DNA from 4 places in the Massilia sp. IC2-476 genome. Region 1 is predicted to be linked to each of the others. Evidence: predicted binding sites of a transcription regulator. Region 1 holds the regulator's gene; each other region holds the start of a gene.
The links. Region 1 encodes sigma-54, which starts transcription at its own class of promoters, with help from an activator protein. Its sites were predicted from a motif close to TGGCANGNAANCTGCTTT; they were not measured.
Positions count from the first base shown of each region.

Region 1 (3,192 bases):
GCTCACGCGCGGCACGCTGGTGCTGAAGTCCGACCGCGCCCTGGTCAAGGAAACGCCGGAAGGCTACATGAGCGTGACCCTCACCGCCAACAACGGCAAGATTGCGACCTTCCGCCAGAAGCGCGATGGCGGTCCCGACCTGTGGGTCGAGGGCCAGGCCCAGCGCATCGAGTACGACGAGCGCGCCGAGCTGGTGAAGCTGTTCTCCAACGCCGAAGTGCGCGAGCTGGAGAACGGCCGCATGACCAATGAAATCCAGGGGCCCTTCATCTCCTACGACAACCGGCGCGAAGTGGCGACCGTGCGCAACGACGCCAGCGGCGCCAGCAAGGTCGGCGGCGGCCGCGGCACCCTGATCCTGGCGCCCAAGCGCACCACCAGCGAAGGCGCCAAGCAATGACGGCCACCATGACGGCAGGCACGCCGGCCACGGCGCTTGATACCTGCAGCACCCTGGTGGTCAAGGGCCTGCAGAAGAGCTACGGCAAGCGCCTGGTGGTGCGCGACGTGTCGCTGCAGGTGGACTGCGGCGAAGTGGTCGGCCTGCTGGGTCCCAACGGCGCCGGCAAGACCACCTCCTTCTACATGATCGTCGGCCTGGTGCCGTCGGACGCCGGCACCATCGACATCAACGGCACCGACATCTCGAACCTGCCGATCCACCGGCGCGCGGTGCTGGGCCTGTCCTACCTGCCGCAGGAAGCCTCGGTGTTCCGCCGGCTGACGGTGGAAGAGAACATCCGCGCCGTGCTGGAACTGCAGCGCGTGGACGGCAAGCCGCTCTCGAAGGACCAGATCAACGAGCGCCTCGACACCCTGCTAGCCGAACTGCAGATCGAGAAGCTGCGCGAGAACCCGGCGCTGTCGCTGTCGGGCGGCGAGCGGCGCCGCGTGGAGATCGCGCGCGCACTGGCGACCAATCCGCGCTTCGTGCTGCTCGACGAACCCTTCGCCGGCGTGGACCCGATCGCGGTGATCGAGATCCAGCGCATCGTGCGCTTCCTGAAAGAGCGCAACATCGGCGTCCTGATCACCGACCACAACGTGCGCGAGACCCTCGGCATCTGCGACCGCGCCTACATCATCAACCAGGGCGCCGTGCTGGCATCCGGCCGCCCCGACGACATCATCGCCAACGAATCGGTGCGCCGCGTGTATCTGGGCGAGCACTTCAGAATGTAACGATGAAGCAGAGTCTCCAGCTACGCACTTCGCAGCACCTGGCGCTGACGCCGCAACTGCAGCAGTCGATCCGCCTGCTGCAGCTGTCCACGCTCGAACTGCACCAGGAGATCGAGCAGATCCTGCACGACAATCCGCTGCTGGAGCGGCTCGACGACCCGCTCGACCGCTCGGTGCGGCTGCTGGCCGACGGCGCCATCAACAACGCGCCGGCGAACGGCGAGGCGCCCGCCCCGGGACAGGAAGCGCAGGAGGGCGCGAAGCCGGAAGGCGAGAGCATGGAGGACGGCGCCGACAGTGGGGGCGGCGAGGCCGACGCCGACTGGGGCGGTGAAGGCGGCGGCGCACGCAGCGGCGACGACGAGGACGGCCGCCCGCAACTGGAAGCCGACGGCATCACGCTGCGCGAACACCTGGCCGAACAGATCCGCCTGACCGGCTGCAGCGCGCGCGACCGGGCCCTGGCCGAGCTGGTGATCGACGCCCTCGACGACAACGGCTACCTGGAAGAGCCGCTCGACGAGATCCACGCGCGCCTGCCGGGCGAGCTGGACATCGAGATGGACGAACTGCGCTGCGCGCTGGCGCTGGTGCAGAGCCTCGACCCGATCGGCGTCGGCGCGCGCAGCGCGGCCGAATGCCTGGCGCTGCAGATCCGCCGCATGGCGGGCGTGCCGCTGGTGACGCGGCGCCTGGCCCTGCAGATCGTCGAGGGTTACCTGAGCTGGTTCGCGCAGCGCGAATACAGCAAGCTGAAAAAGGCGCTCGACTGCGACGACGAAGACCTGCGCGAAGTGCAGGCCGTGGTGCGCCGCTGCAATCCGCACCCGGGTGCGGCCTTCGCATCGAACACCTCGGACTACGTGGTGCCGGACGTGATCGTGCGCCGCGCCAAGAGCGGCTGGGCGGTGGCGCTCAATCCCGACGTGATGCCCAAGCTGCGCGTGAACACGCTGTACGCCAACCTGCTCAAGCAGGGCAGGAGCGAAAGCCAGATGGGCGCGCAGCTGCAGGAAGCCAAGTGGCTGATCAAGAATATGCGCCAGCGCTTCGACACGATCCTGCGTGTCGCAGAGGCAATTGTGGAGCGCCAGCGCAACTTTTTCAGCCACGGCGCGGTTGCCATGCGCCCTCTTGTTTTGCGTGAGATAGCTGATACACTAGGCCTACACGAGAGCACCATCTCTCGTGTAACCACGCAGAAATACATGCTGACCCCGCACGGCATGTTTGAGCTGAAGTACTTCTTCGGAAGCCATGTCGCCACCGAAGCGGGGGGAGAAGCCTCCTCGACGGCGATCCGCGCGCTCATCGCGCAATTGACAGGAGCAGAAGACCCTAGGAATCCTCTATCCGACAGCAAGATCGCGGAGATGCTCGGGGAACAAGGTATGGTCATTGCCCGCCGCACGGTCGCCAAGTACCGTGAAGCGCTCAAGATTCCGCCCGTCAGCCTCCGCAAATCCCTGTAAAGCATCTGCCCACTTCAACCTTGTGGGGCGGGCAGGGCACCTTCCCAAGGAGTGTGTATGAACCTCACCATCAGCGGCCACCACCTCGAAGTCACCCCCGCCATCCGTGAATACGTTCAGAATAAGCTCGAGCGCATCACCCGCCATTTCGACCACGTGATCGACACCCACGTGTTCCTCGCCATCGATAACCTCACTGAAAAAGAAAAACGGCAGAAAGCCGAGATCAACCTCCAGGTATCGGGCAAGATCCTCCACGTCGCAAGCGCTGCACAGGATCTCTACGCGGCCATCGACACCCTGATGGACAGACTGGACAGGCAGGTTCTGAAACACAAATCCATGCTGCAAGACCATAACCACGTGGCGCACAAGCGCCTTCCGGACAACGGAGAAGCCGCCGCCGCGTAATCAACGGGCGACCGCAAACACAGCAAGGGCGTCTGAGGGGACGCCCTTTTTGCATTTGTACGAAGCTGTTACTTTTCGAGGCTTCCGGTTTTACACGGTAGTTCTGTAGAATGCATGTCTTTTCGAC
Region 1 is NZ_JAJFER010000008.1:49,036-52,227, forward strand. Features, by position in the region: gene lptA (lipopolysaccharide transport periplasmic protein LptA) at 1-400, shown strand, start outside; gene lptB (LPS export ABC transporter ATP-binding protein) at 397-1,182, shown strand; gene LK539_RS19415 (RNA polymerase factor sigma-54) at 1,185-2,654, shown strand; gene hpf (ribosome hibernation-promoting factor, HPF/YfiA family) at 2,712-3,065, shown strand.

Region 2 (3,192 bases), on a different contig from region 1:
GGTGCCGCTGTCGGTCTTCCCCCGCGTGTACGGCTGCGTCGCGCTGATCCAGCTGGTGATGCTGCTGTTCCTGACCCGGCTGCAGCCTTCGCTGTCGGCCCTGCTACTACGTCGGGAGCAGGCGGATTCACCCGCACCGGTAGCTGTTCCTGAGGCCACCCCTGCCTTTTACCGGCGCATCCCTCCGCACCTCGGCCAGGAATTGCTGGCCTTGAGCGCCGAAGACCACTACCTGCGCATCATCACGGCCGCCGGCTCGGACCTGATCCTGATGCGCTTTGCCGACGCGCTGGTCGAATTGGGCGACAGCGCCGGCCTGCAGGTGCACCGCAGCTGGTGGGTGGCGCATGGCGCGGTGCGCTCGCTCGGCCGCGACAAAGGGCGCCTGTCGCTCACGCTGCACAATGGGCTGGAGGTGCCGGTCAGCCGCACGTACGTTGCAGCAGTGCGCGCAACTGGTGTGTCGGCATGAAGGAATCAGGTCGGGGAAGAGGGGGACTGGAGCGGGTGAAGGGAATCGAACCCTCGTCGTAAGCTTGGGAAGCTTCTGCTCTACCATTGAGCTACACCCGCGTGAATTCGCATTCTACGCGGCATACCGCTTGTTTGACAAATTCTCAAGCCCGCACGGCATGGAACGCCGCGCGGGCAAGCCAAAGGGATCGCTCAGGCCTGCTGCTTGCGGCGGCGTGCGGCGGCCAGGCCGGCGGCGCCGAGACCGAGCAGCGCGAAGACGCCTGGTTCCGGCACGTCGGCCGATTGCGCACCGACTTGCACATTGATGGCGCTGCGTCCCAGTTCATCGCCCTGGCCGTTATACGCGACCAGCGCGAAGCTGTACTGACCGTTGGCGTTCGGGTTGAACGCGCCCGGCGGCGGCGCCACGAAGAAGGAAGGCGTGGCCAGGTAGCCGAACAGCAGGTTCTGGGAATCCTGCTTGGTAGCGGCTGCCGAACCGCCTGCGCCGAACGGGAAGATCGCGCTCAGGTTGAGCACGCCCAGTTGCGCCTCGTCGGTATCGGTGCCGGCATCGAAGTCGTACAGGAGCTTGAAAGTCAGGCCGCTATCCTCGATCGAGTCCTGGTCGACCTGGATGTAATAGCCGATGTTCCAGGTCGAGCCATTCAGGCCGCTAGGCGAGGTCGTAGTACCCGGGTTGGCGAAGAAGGTGCCCTGCTCGTCATTTTCCAGGTTGGGACCGCTGAAACGCTGGTGTGCCGTCAGCCCCAACAGGAAGCCTTCACGGAAAGTAATGGCGCTAGCATCGTTGGGAATGCCCGAGCCGCCATAGGTCGCTTGCAGCAGCGGACCGAAAACCGAGAACTCCGGGGTGATGGGGCCGGCGGTAGCGAAGGCCGACATGGCGCCCAGCAGCAGGGTCAGGGTAAGACGGGATACGGTGTTCATTGAATCTCCTTAAGCATTAATGCAGGATATCGAGCAAAAACCGTGCCCGCAATTTACTAAAAGAAATTAACATTTAGAAACAAAGATTTAGCCGGTGCTATATTTTCTGCATCTGCTTCATCTTGTTTCACTGTAAAGCTTTTCGACAACCTGTACCCGGCGCTTCACCCGACTGCTCGACCGTATAGCCCTTGGCTGCGAGTGCCGCCACCATGCCCTTCGGATCGAAGATATCCCTGATCGGCAATAGCGCGAAGGTCAAGGCATTGCGTTTCAGCGCGCTTTCCACGGAAGTCACCCACAGCGGCTTCAAGCGCGGGCGTACCGACTGGAAGTTCCGGTCCTTGCGCACGGCGGCCCTGCTCAGAATCACGTCACGACAGCTTTCTTCCTGATCGAATAGTCTGGCACTGCATCAAACAGGCTGGTCCTCAGTCCGGCTCTTCAACCCGGTAGCCCTTCGCCGCCAGCGCCGGAATCACGCCGTTCGGATCGAGGATGTCCTTGATCGTCATGAGCGCAAAAGTAGACGTATTGGTGGCGAGCGCATTTTCTGCCGCGGCTAGCCACTTTTGTCGCATCAGCGAGCGCATGTTCCTGAATGCAGGCTCGTTGTCGAATACCGCGCTGTCGAAGACGCTGCTGAAACAGGCTTGCTCGCGCTCGACGAAATCGAGCTTGCGCATCTCGTCCAGGTTGCCCCTGGCCCAGGCATTTGCACGTGCGCTAGCCTCGGCAATGTCGGTCTCGAGCGTAGCCATGGTTTTAGACAGGCAGGCGACGTCGTTGAGCGGCGTCTTCTTGAAATTCTTGAGCATGGCCCCCGCATTGTCCATTGGCAGGTCGACGACCGAGTTCGTCGTTTTCAGCTTGTTTTTCTTGATCAGTTCCTGGATGCGATTACGCACGGCTTCGTCGTTATCCAGGCCGGCCTGCTTGCGGGCGGCACGCGCCAGAGCCTGGGCCGCGAATATCGGACGCTCGCGCTCCGCGTCTCTGTTGTTCGGCATGTATTTGGTCTTCAGTTCCGTCCAGCGCGCATACTCCTCTGGCGGCATGAGGTCGCGCAACTGCGCGCCGTCGGGGTTCTTGCGTATCCCGATCAGGGACGGCAGCAGGGTCAAGCCCTTGAAAAATCCCGGCGAGGCGGTGGCGCCCGGTGGCGCCAGGTATTCCTGCGAGCGCCCGATCACCGCTTCGACCTGCTGGGAACGCCATTCCATTTTCTTTGGCAGCGGTGCATAGGTTCCGAACACCCACAGCACATGGTCTCCCTTCGAAATCTTCCACATGCCGGGGCCGGGCTTCTGGCCGACCACCAGGATCTGCTCGGGCGCGGGCGCGTCAGCGACTGCCGCAGGAGGCGCGGTTTCGGCAGGGGTGGACTGGGCCCAGGAAGGCGCGGCCCACAGGGCCAGGCACAGCGTGGGCAGAAGCGCGAGTTTCAGCATCAGGACTTCCTTGTTGTTGGTTGTCCGTCAAGCTTAGCTCTGCAATATGAGCGAATACTTAAGGATGAGGGCGCGCCCGCATTTCATGCGCGCGGCATCTTGTATGCATGCGACGCCGCTTCATTCCGGCTCCGGCACGTCCGGCCGCTCCAGGAGTTCGTAGGCCAGCTTCAGCCCTTTCACCATCACCGAAAAGGCTTCGTGCTTGGAGGCTTCATCCGGCACTCGCAGCACGTAGGAAGGGTGGTAGATGGTCACCACCCAGCAGCCATCCACCCGCACCGGTTTGCCGAGGAAGTCCTTCAGGGTCACCGTGCCCTTGCGCATGACGGAC
Region 2 is NZ_JAJFER010000005.1:385,598-388,789, forward strand. Features, by position in the region: gene LK539_RS15945 (LytTR family DNA-binding domain-containing protein) at 1-472, shown strand, start outside; tRNA gene LK539_RS15950 (tRNA-Gly) at 500-573, opposite strand; gene LK539_RS15955 (PEP-CTERM sorting domain-containing protein) at 667-1,407, opposite strand; gene LK539_RS15960 (hypothetical protein) at 1,535-1,759, opposite strand; gene LK539_RS15965 (TraB/GumN family protein) at 1,839-2,858, opposite strand; gene LK539_RS15970 (UdgX family uracil-DNA binding protein) at 2,979-3,192, opposite strand, start outside.
Region 2: LK539_RS15955 (PEP-CTERM sorting domain-containing protein) is a predicted target of sigma-54. The motif match lies at 1,438-1,455, and genes of this name have one in related genera.

Region 3 (3,192 bases), on a different contig from region 1:
GGGTCGATGTCGGCGGTGCGCTGGAAGAAAGTCTCGGACGGCTTGAACGCGGACTTGCCGATCGCAGGCATGAACTCCGGGTTCTCCGGCGCCAGGCGCGCCAGGTCTTCGGCGCGGCGCACGGCGCGCTCGAGCGACTTGTCGTCGAACTCGTTGATGGTGGCGGTGCCCTGGCGTTTGCCGAAGGCGACCTGCACCTGGATGCGGGTGTCGTCGGCGAATCCGGCGGTCGACACGGCATTGCGCGCGAAGCGGATGTTGCCGATGCGGCTGCCGCTGATGTCGACGATGCACTCGTCGGCCTTCGACAGCGACAGCACGCGCTCGGTGATGCGCTTGGTCTGGTCTTGGGTCAGGATGCTCATGAAGGTCCCTTCCTCAGCCGATCTTGCGGGCGGTGTTGATCACGTTGACGCCGTTGAAGCGCGTGGTCGAGGAACCGTGCGAGACGATACTGATCTGCGGCGGCTGGCCTTTGCCGTCGAAGAAGGAACCACCCATGCGCCAGTCGCGCTCGTCGCAGATGGCCGCGCAGTTGCCCCAGAATTCCTGGGTATTGGTCTGGTAGGCGACGTCTTCCAGCATCTGGCCGATCTTGCCGTCCTTGATCTCGTAGAACAGCTGGCCGCCGAACTGGGCGTTGTAGCGCTGCTGGTCGATCGAGAACGAGCCGTCGCCGACGATGTAGATGCCCTTCTTGATGTCCTTGACCATCTCGTCCGGGGTCAGGCGCTTCTTGCCGGGCGCCAGCGAGACGTTCGGCATGCGCTGGAACTGCACCGAGTTCCAGGAGTCGGCGTACGAGCAGCCGTGCGATTCCTTCTCGCCGATGATGTGGGCCTGGTCGCGCGTGGCCTGGTAGTTGACCAGGATGCCGTCCTTGACGATGTCCCACTTCTTGGTCTTGACGCCTTCGTCGTCGTAGCCGACGCAGCCGAGCGAGCCCGGGGTGATCTTGTCGGCGTACAGGTTGACCATCGGGTTACCGTACTTGAACTTCTTCGACTCCCATTTATCCAGGGTGGCGAAGCTGGTGCCGGCGTAGTTGGCTTCGTAGCCGAGCACGCGGTCCAGTTCCGTCGGGTGTCCGACGTTTTCGTGGATGGTCAGCCACAGGTGTTCCGGCGACAGCATCAGGTCGTACTTGCCCGGGAGGACAGACTTGGCGGTCAGCTTGGCCTTGGCATCGCGGCCCGCGGCGCGCGCGTCCTCGATGATGTCGTAGGAGCCGGTGTACAGGGTGGCGACGCCGCCGGCGGCCTTGAGCTTGTGCTCCTTGCGCGCGTCCAGGTACTCGTAGCCCATGCCGACTGGAGCTCCTAAGCCAGACCTCGAACGGAACTTGCCGGTGGCCTTGTCGACCGCGGTAGCCTGGAACGGGGCCCACAGGCGGTGCAGGTCCTGTTCGATGTAGGAACCGTCGGTGGAAGCGAAGTACTTCTGCTGGTTCACCTGGAACAGCATCGAATTCATGAAGGCCGCGCCGCCTTCGATGCCGGCCTTGTTCGCCGCGATCAGCAGGTCGGCCTTTTCCTTGATCGGCACCGTGCGCCAGTCCTTCTTGATCGGCGTGTTCCACGATACCTCACCGACGCCCTTGACTGGTGCAAGGCGCACCGGTTCGGACTGCAGCTTGGCGTTGGCCTTGGCGATGGCGACCGCCTGGCGCGCCGCATTGGCGATGCCGTCGTTCGACATGTCCGAGGTGGCGGCGAAGCCGTAGGCGCCGTTGGCGATCACGCGCACGCCGACGCCGGCCGACTCGGTATTCGCCACATTCTCGACATTCAGGTCGCGGGTGGTGATGAACTGGTTCAGGTAGCGGCCGATGCGCACGTCGGCGTAGCTGGCGCCGGCCTTGGTGGCGGCGTTCAGCGCGACGTCGGCCAGCGCCTTCTTGGCGGCCGTCGGCATGGAGCTGAGCAGTTCTTCAGCGGCGATCGCGCGCGAGAACGGCACGAGCGTCGAGGCGAGGGCCATGCTGCTGAAATTGAGAAAGGTACGGCGTTCCATCGTGTCTCCTGAAATCAACCTGTTTCTGGGGCAGCGGTCCAGTCAACAACACGGCCCGCTCTTGTATTTACGGCGCAATGAAGGGTCTTTGCCGGGCTGGATGCGGCCTCGGCAAACTTGCCAACCTTAGCAGTAACTTGACGTTTTGAATAGGCAATTGTTGTGCCATGTCAAAGCATTTTCCAAGTGTTTGTTTTCGTGGACGTCCGATGTCCGCGCAAAGTGTCCGGACACCTGTCCGGGCATCCAAGGCGGACACTTGTCTGGACAGCTCGACGACTGATATATGCATATGCGACGAACGCTTGACTGTCCGCAAAGCCTGACCGATCATCAGCGCGGCGGCGGCGTTCCGCCCGTCCGCGCACAATCACCATGGAGACCTCGAACCGATGAAACGACTGATCCTGGCCGCTGGCATCGCCGCGACCCTGTTCGGCGGCGCAGCACAGGCCGACGATGCCCTGAAAGCCGCCATCGCGGGCGAACACCGCAGCGCCGCCAACAAGGCCCGCGACGCCGCGCGCCACCCCTACGAAACCCTGACTTTCTTCGGTATCAAACCGAACATGACGGTGGTGGAGCTGGCGCCGGGCGGCGGCTGGTATACCGAGATTCTGGCGCCCTACCTGCGCCAGAACGGCAAGCTGATCGCAGCAGGCCAGGCCTTCGTGCCGGAAAAGCGCGGCGGCATGGCGCTCAAGGCGAAGTTCGATGCGGCCCCGGCCCTCTACGACAAGGTGGTCCCAGCCGTGTTTGAACCGCCGGCCACCTACCAGATCGCGGCTCCGAACAGCGTCGACATGGTGCTCACCTTCCGCAACCTGCACAACTGGGTCGGCAACGGCGAAGACGCCCTGAAGAACACCTTCAAGGAAATCCACAAGGTCCTGAAACCGGGCGGCGTGCTGGGCATCGTCGACCACCGCCTGCCGGCAGCGATGACGCAGGACGCCAAGGCCTCGAGCGGCTATGTGCATGAAGCCTGGGTGATCAAGCTGGTGGAAGGCCAGGGCTTCAAGCTGGCGGGCAAGTCGGAAGTGAACGCCAACCCGAAGGACAAGGCCGATCACGAGAAGGGTGTATGGACCCTGCCGCCGGTACTGGCCAACAAGGACAAGGACCGCGAGAAGTACATGGCGATCGGCGAGAGCGACCGTATGACGCTCAAGTTCGTCA
Region 3 is NZ_JAJFER010000011.1:61,061-64,252, reverse strand. Features, by position in the region: gene LK539_RS22745 (TldD/PmbA family protein) at 1-365, opposite strand, end outside; gene LK539_RS22740 (TldD/PmbA family protein) at 379-2,013, opposite strand; gene LK539_RS22735 (class I SAM-dependent methyltransferase) at 2,406-3,192, shown strand, end outside.
Region 3: LK539_RS22740 (TldD/PmbA family protein) is a predicted target of sigma-54. The motif match lies at 2,164-2,181, and genes of this name have one in related genera.

Region 4 (3,192 bases), on a different contig from region 1:
TGTCGACGCTGCCCTCGGCGGGCGTGGGCGCGGTGCTGGCGCTGCTGCTGTTCCGGATGGAGTTCTCGATCATCGCGCTGATCGGCGTTTTCCTCCTGATCGGCATCGTCAAGAAGAATGCGATCCTGATCATCGACTTCGCCCTTGAGGCCGAGCGCGCGCGCGGCCTGTCCGCGATGGAAGCCGTGCGCGAGGCCTGCATCCTGCGTTTCCGTCCAATCCTGATGACGACCCTGGCCGCCGCCCTGGGCGCGCTGCCGCTGGCGATCGGCTTCGGCGAAGGCTCGGAGCTGCGCCGGCCGCTCGGCATTGCCATCATCGGCGGCCTGATCGCCAGCCAGCTCCTGACCCTGCTCACCACGCCGGTGGTCTACGTCCTGCTCGACAAGCTGCGCACCAGGAAGGCGGATGAGCACGAGCTGACCCGCCACGCCGATGTCGATCCGATTCCAGCAAAATAAATGACAGCCATGCGACTCCATACCGTATCTCGCCTCCACCTGATCGCCCTTGCCGCCAGCCTGCTGGCTGGCTGCGCCGTTGGTCCCGCCTACCAGCGGCCGTCGACGCCGGAACCCGTGGCTTTCAAGGAAGCCCAGGGCTGGGTGCCGGCGGCGCCCGCCGACGCGCTCGAGCGCGGGCCCTGGTGGCAGCTGTTCAACGATCCGCTGCTGAACGACCTGGCGGGCGCGGTCGAGGTCTCGAACCAGAACGTGGCGGTGGCGGTCGCCAACTACGCGCAGGCGCGCGCCGCCGTGGCACAGCAGCGTGCCGCGCTGTTCCCGAGCGTGAACCTGAACCTGAGCGGAGACCGCTCGGGGGTGCGCAACCAGGGTGCGGACAATGCATTCCGCCTGAACCTGGGCGGCAGCTGGGAGCCCGACGTGTGGGGCCGCCTGCGCGCCGGCGTCACCAGCGCCCAGGCGGGCGCCGAGGCAACGGCCGCCGACCTGGCCAGCGCCCGCCTGTCGGCCCAGGGCGAGCTGGCCGCCAACTACTTCACGATTCGCGCGCTCGACGCCCAGCGCGCGCTGCTCGCCCGCACCATCGCCGGCTACGAGCGCGAGCTGCAGATCACCCAGAACCGCTATAACGTTGGCATCGTCGCGCGTACCGACGTGCTGCAGGCCGAGACCCAGCTGGCCAATGCGCGCAACGACGCGCTGTCCCTCGACCGCCAGCGCGCCCAGTTCGAACACGCCATCGCGGTCCTGGTCGGCAAGGCGCCCGCCGAGTTCACGCTTGCCGCGCTGCCCGAGTGGCGCGTGACGGTGCCGGCGATCCCGGTCGGGGTGCCGTCCACGCTGCTGCAGCGCCGCCCCGACATCGCCGCCGCCGAGCGTGACGTGGCCGCCGCCAACGCCGAAATCGGCATCGCGCGCTCGGCTTACTTCCCGAACATCGGCCTGTCCGCCTCGCTGGGCACGGGCGGCAGCCGGGTCTCGGACTTGCTCTCGGCCTCGAACGCCGCCTGGTCCTTCGGCCTGTCGGCGGCGCAGGCGATCTTCAATGCCGGCGCCACGCGCGCCAGCGTGGCTGGCGCCGAGGCGCGCCATCAGGCGGCCGTGGCACGTTACCGCCAGACCGTGCTGAACGCCTTTGCCGACGTCGAAGACCAGTTGACCGCTGTGCGCGTGCTGGAACAGCAGCAGGAATTGCGGCGCGTGGCCTCGGAGGCGGCCGACCGGGTGGAGCAGCAGATCATGAACCGCTACCGCGCCGGGCAGGTCAGCTATTCCGAGGTGGTGCAGGCCCAGGCCACGGCATTGAGCGCGCGCCGTTCGCTGGTGCAGGTGCAGGCCGACCGCCAGGCGGCGGCGGTGGCGCTGATCCAGTCGCTCGGCGGCGGCTGGAACGCCGACCAGATGCAAGGATGAGATGTCGGGAAATTTAACAGTCGGTCACTCTGTTACACCAACAATTCAGTTAAGTTGTTGATATGTCTCAATAAAGTTTCCTTGGCATCCATTTTGCATATCCCCTTGCGGTTCAACCAAAACAAGGGAGATGTCATGAAATCGCTGCTTCGTTCCGCCGTCGTCCTCGCCCTGCTGGGCGCAGGCGCCGCCCAGGCTGCCACCGTCACCGTCACCAGCGTGTCGAATGCACCCGCGCCCAATACCTGGTACCTGAATAACTTCCGCGGCACCACCAACGGTTACACCTCGAACACCTTCGCCAGCATCACCAGCGCCAATCCGCGCAGCGGCAACGGCTCGGTCGAGATGTCGTCCACCGACGGCAGCGGCAAGGCCGACTACGTCTACACCTGGGGCTTCGTCCCTGGCCGTACGCTGGGGTCGATCGATACCGTGGGCATGGACTGGTTCCGTGCGCCGGGCACGTCGGCCGCCCACCTGGCCCCGGCCCTGCGCCTCTACTACGACGCCGACGGCGATGCAACCACGCTCGCCGACCAGGGCTACCTGATCTGGGAGCAGGTGTACAACGGAGTCACCGCGCAAAACCAATGGGTTTCGAGCGACATGGAAGACGAGTTCTTCTGGCAGCGCCAGCTTGTGCCGGGCAATACGGTCGAGGACTACGACATGACCCTGGGCGACTGGGCTTCCGGCGTTACCCCGAACGTGCCGAACGGCGCTCCCTTCGACCGCCTGAGCGCCTCGACCGCCATCCTCGGCATCGAGTTCGGCATCGGCTCGGGCTGGGCCGGCACCTTCCGCGGCTTTGTCGACAATGTGCGCATTGGCTTTGCCGGCGAAGAGGCGACCACCTTCAACTTCGAGACCGCGGGCGCCCAGGTGCCGGAACCGGCCAGCCTGGCCCTGCTCGGCCTCGGCGCACTCGGCTTCGCCGCACGTCGTCGCAAGCAGAAGTAAGCTCTCCGGGCTGCCGCCCTCCAGCAGGGCGGCAGCCTGTCAAGACGCCAAAAAACGACCCCGACATACATATAAGAAAGTTATACTCCGGGCTGCTTTTTATTCACCTGGGGTTCCACTTTGTTCAAATCGTTTGTCCTGCCGGTCGCCCTGATGGGCGTCGCGGCCTTAGCTGCCGCCGATGAAGGCCAATGGCAACCGCACCAGCTGCCGCAACTCAAATCCGAACTCAAACGCATCGGCATCACCATCCCGGCCGAGAAGCTCGCCGATCTCACCAAACACCCGATGAGCGCGATCGTCTCGCTGGGCGGCTGCTCGGCCTCCTTCGTGTCGCCGAATGGCCTGATCG
Region 4 is NZ_JAJFER010000012.1:69,176-72,367, reverse strand. Features, by position in the region: gene LK539_RS23235 (efflux RND transporter permease subunit) at 1-461, shown strand, start outside; gene LK539_RS23230 (efflux transporter outer membrane subunit) at 471-1,877, shown strand; gene LK539_RS23225 (PEP-CTERM sorting domain-containing protein) at 2,013-2,840, shown strand; gene LK539_RS23220 (S46 family peptidase) at 2,961-3,192, shown strand, end outside.
Region 4: LK539_RS23225 (PEP-CTERM sorting domain-containing protein) is a predicted target of sigma-54. The motif match lies at 1,960-1,977, and genes of this name have one in related genera.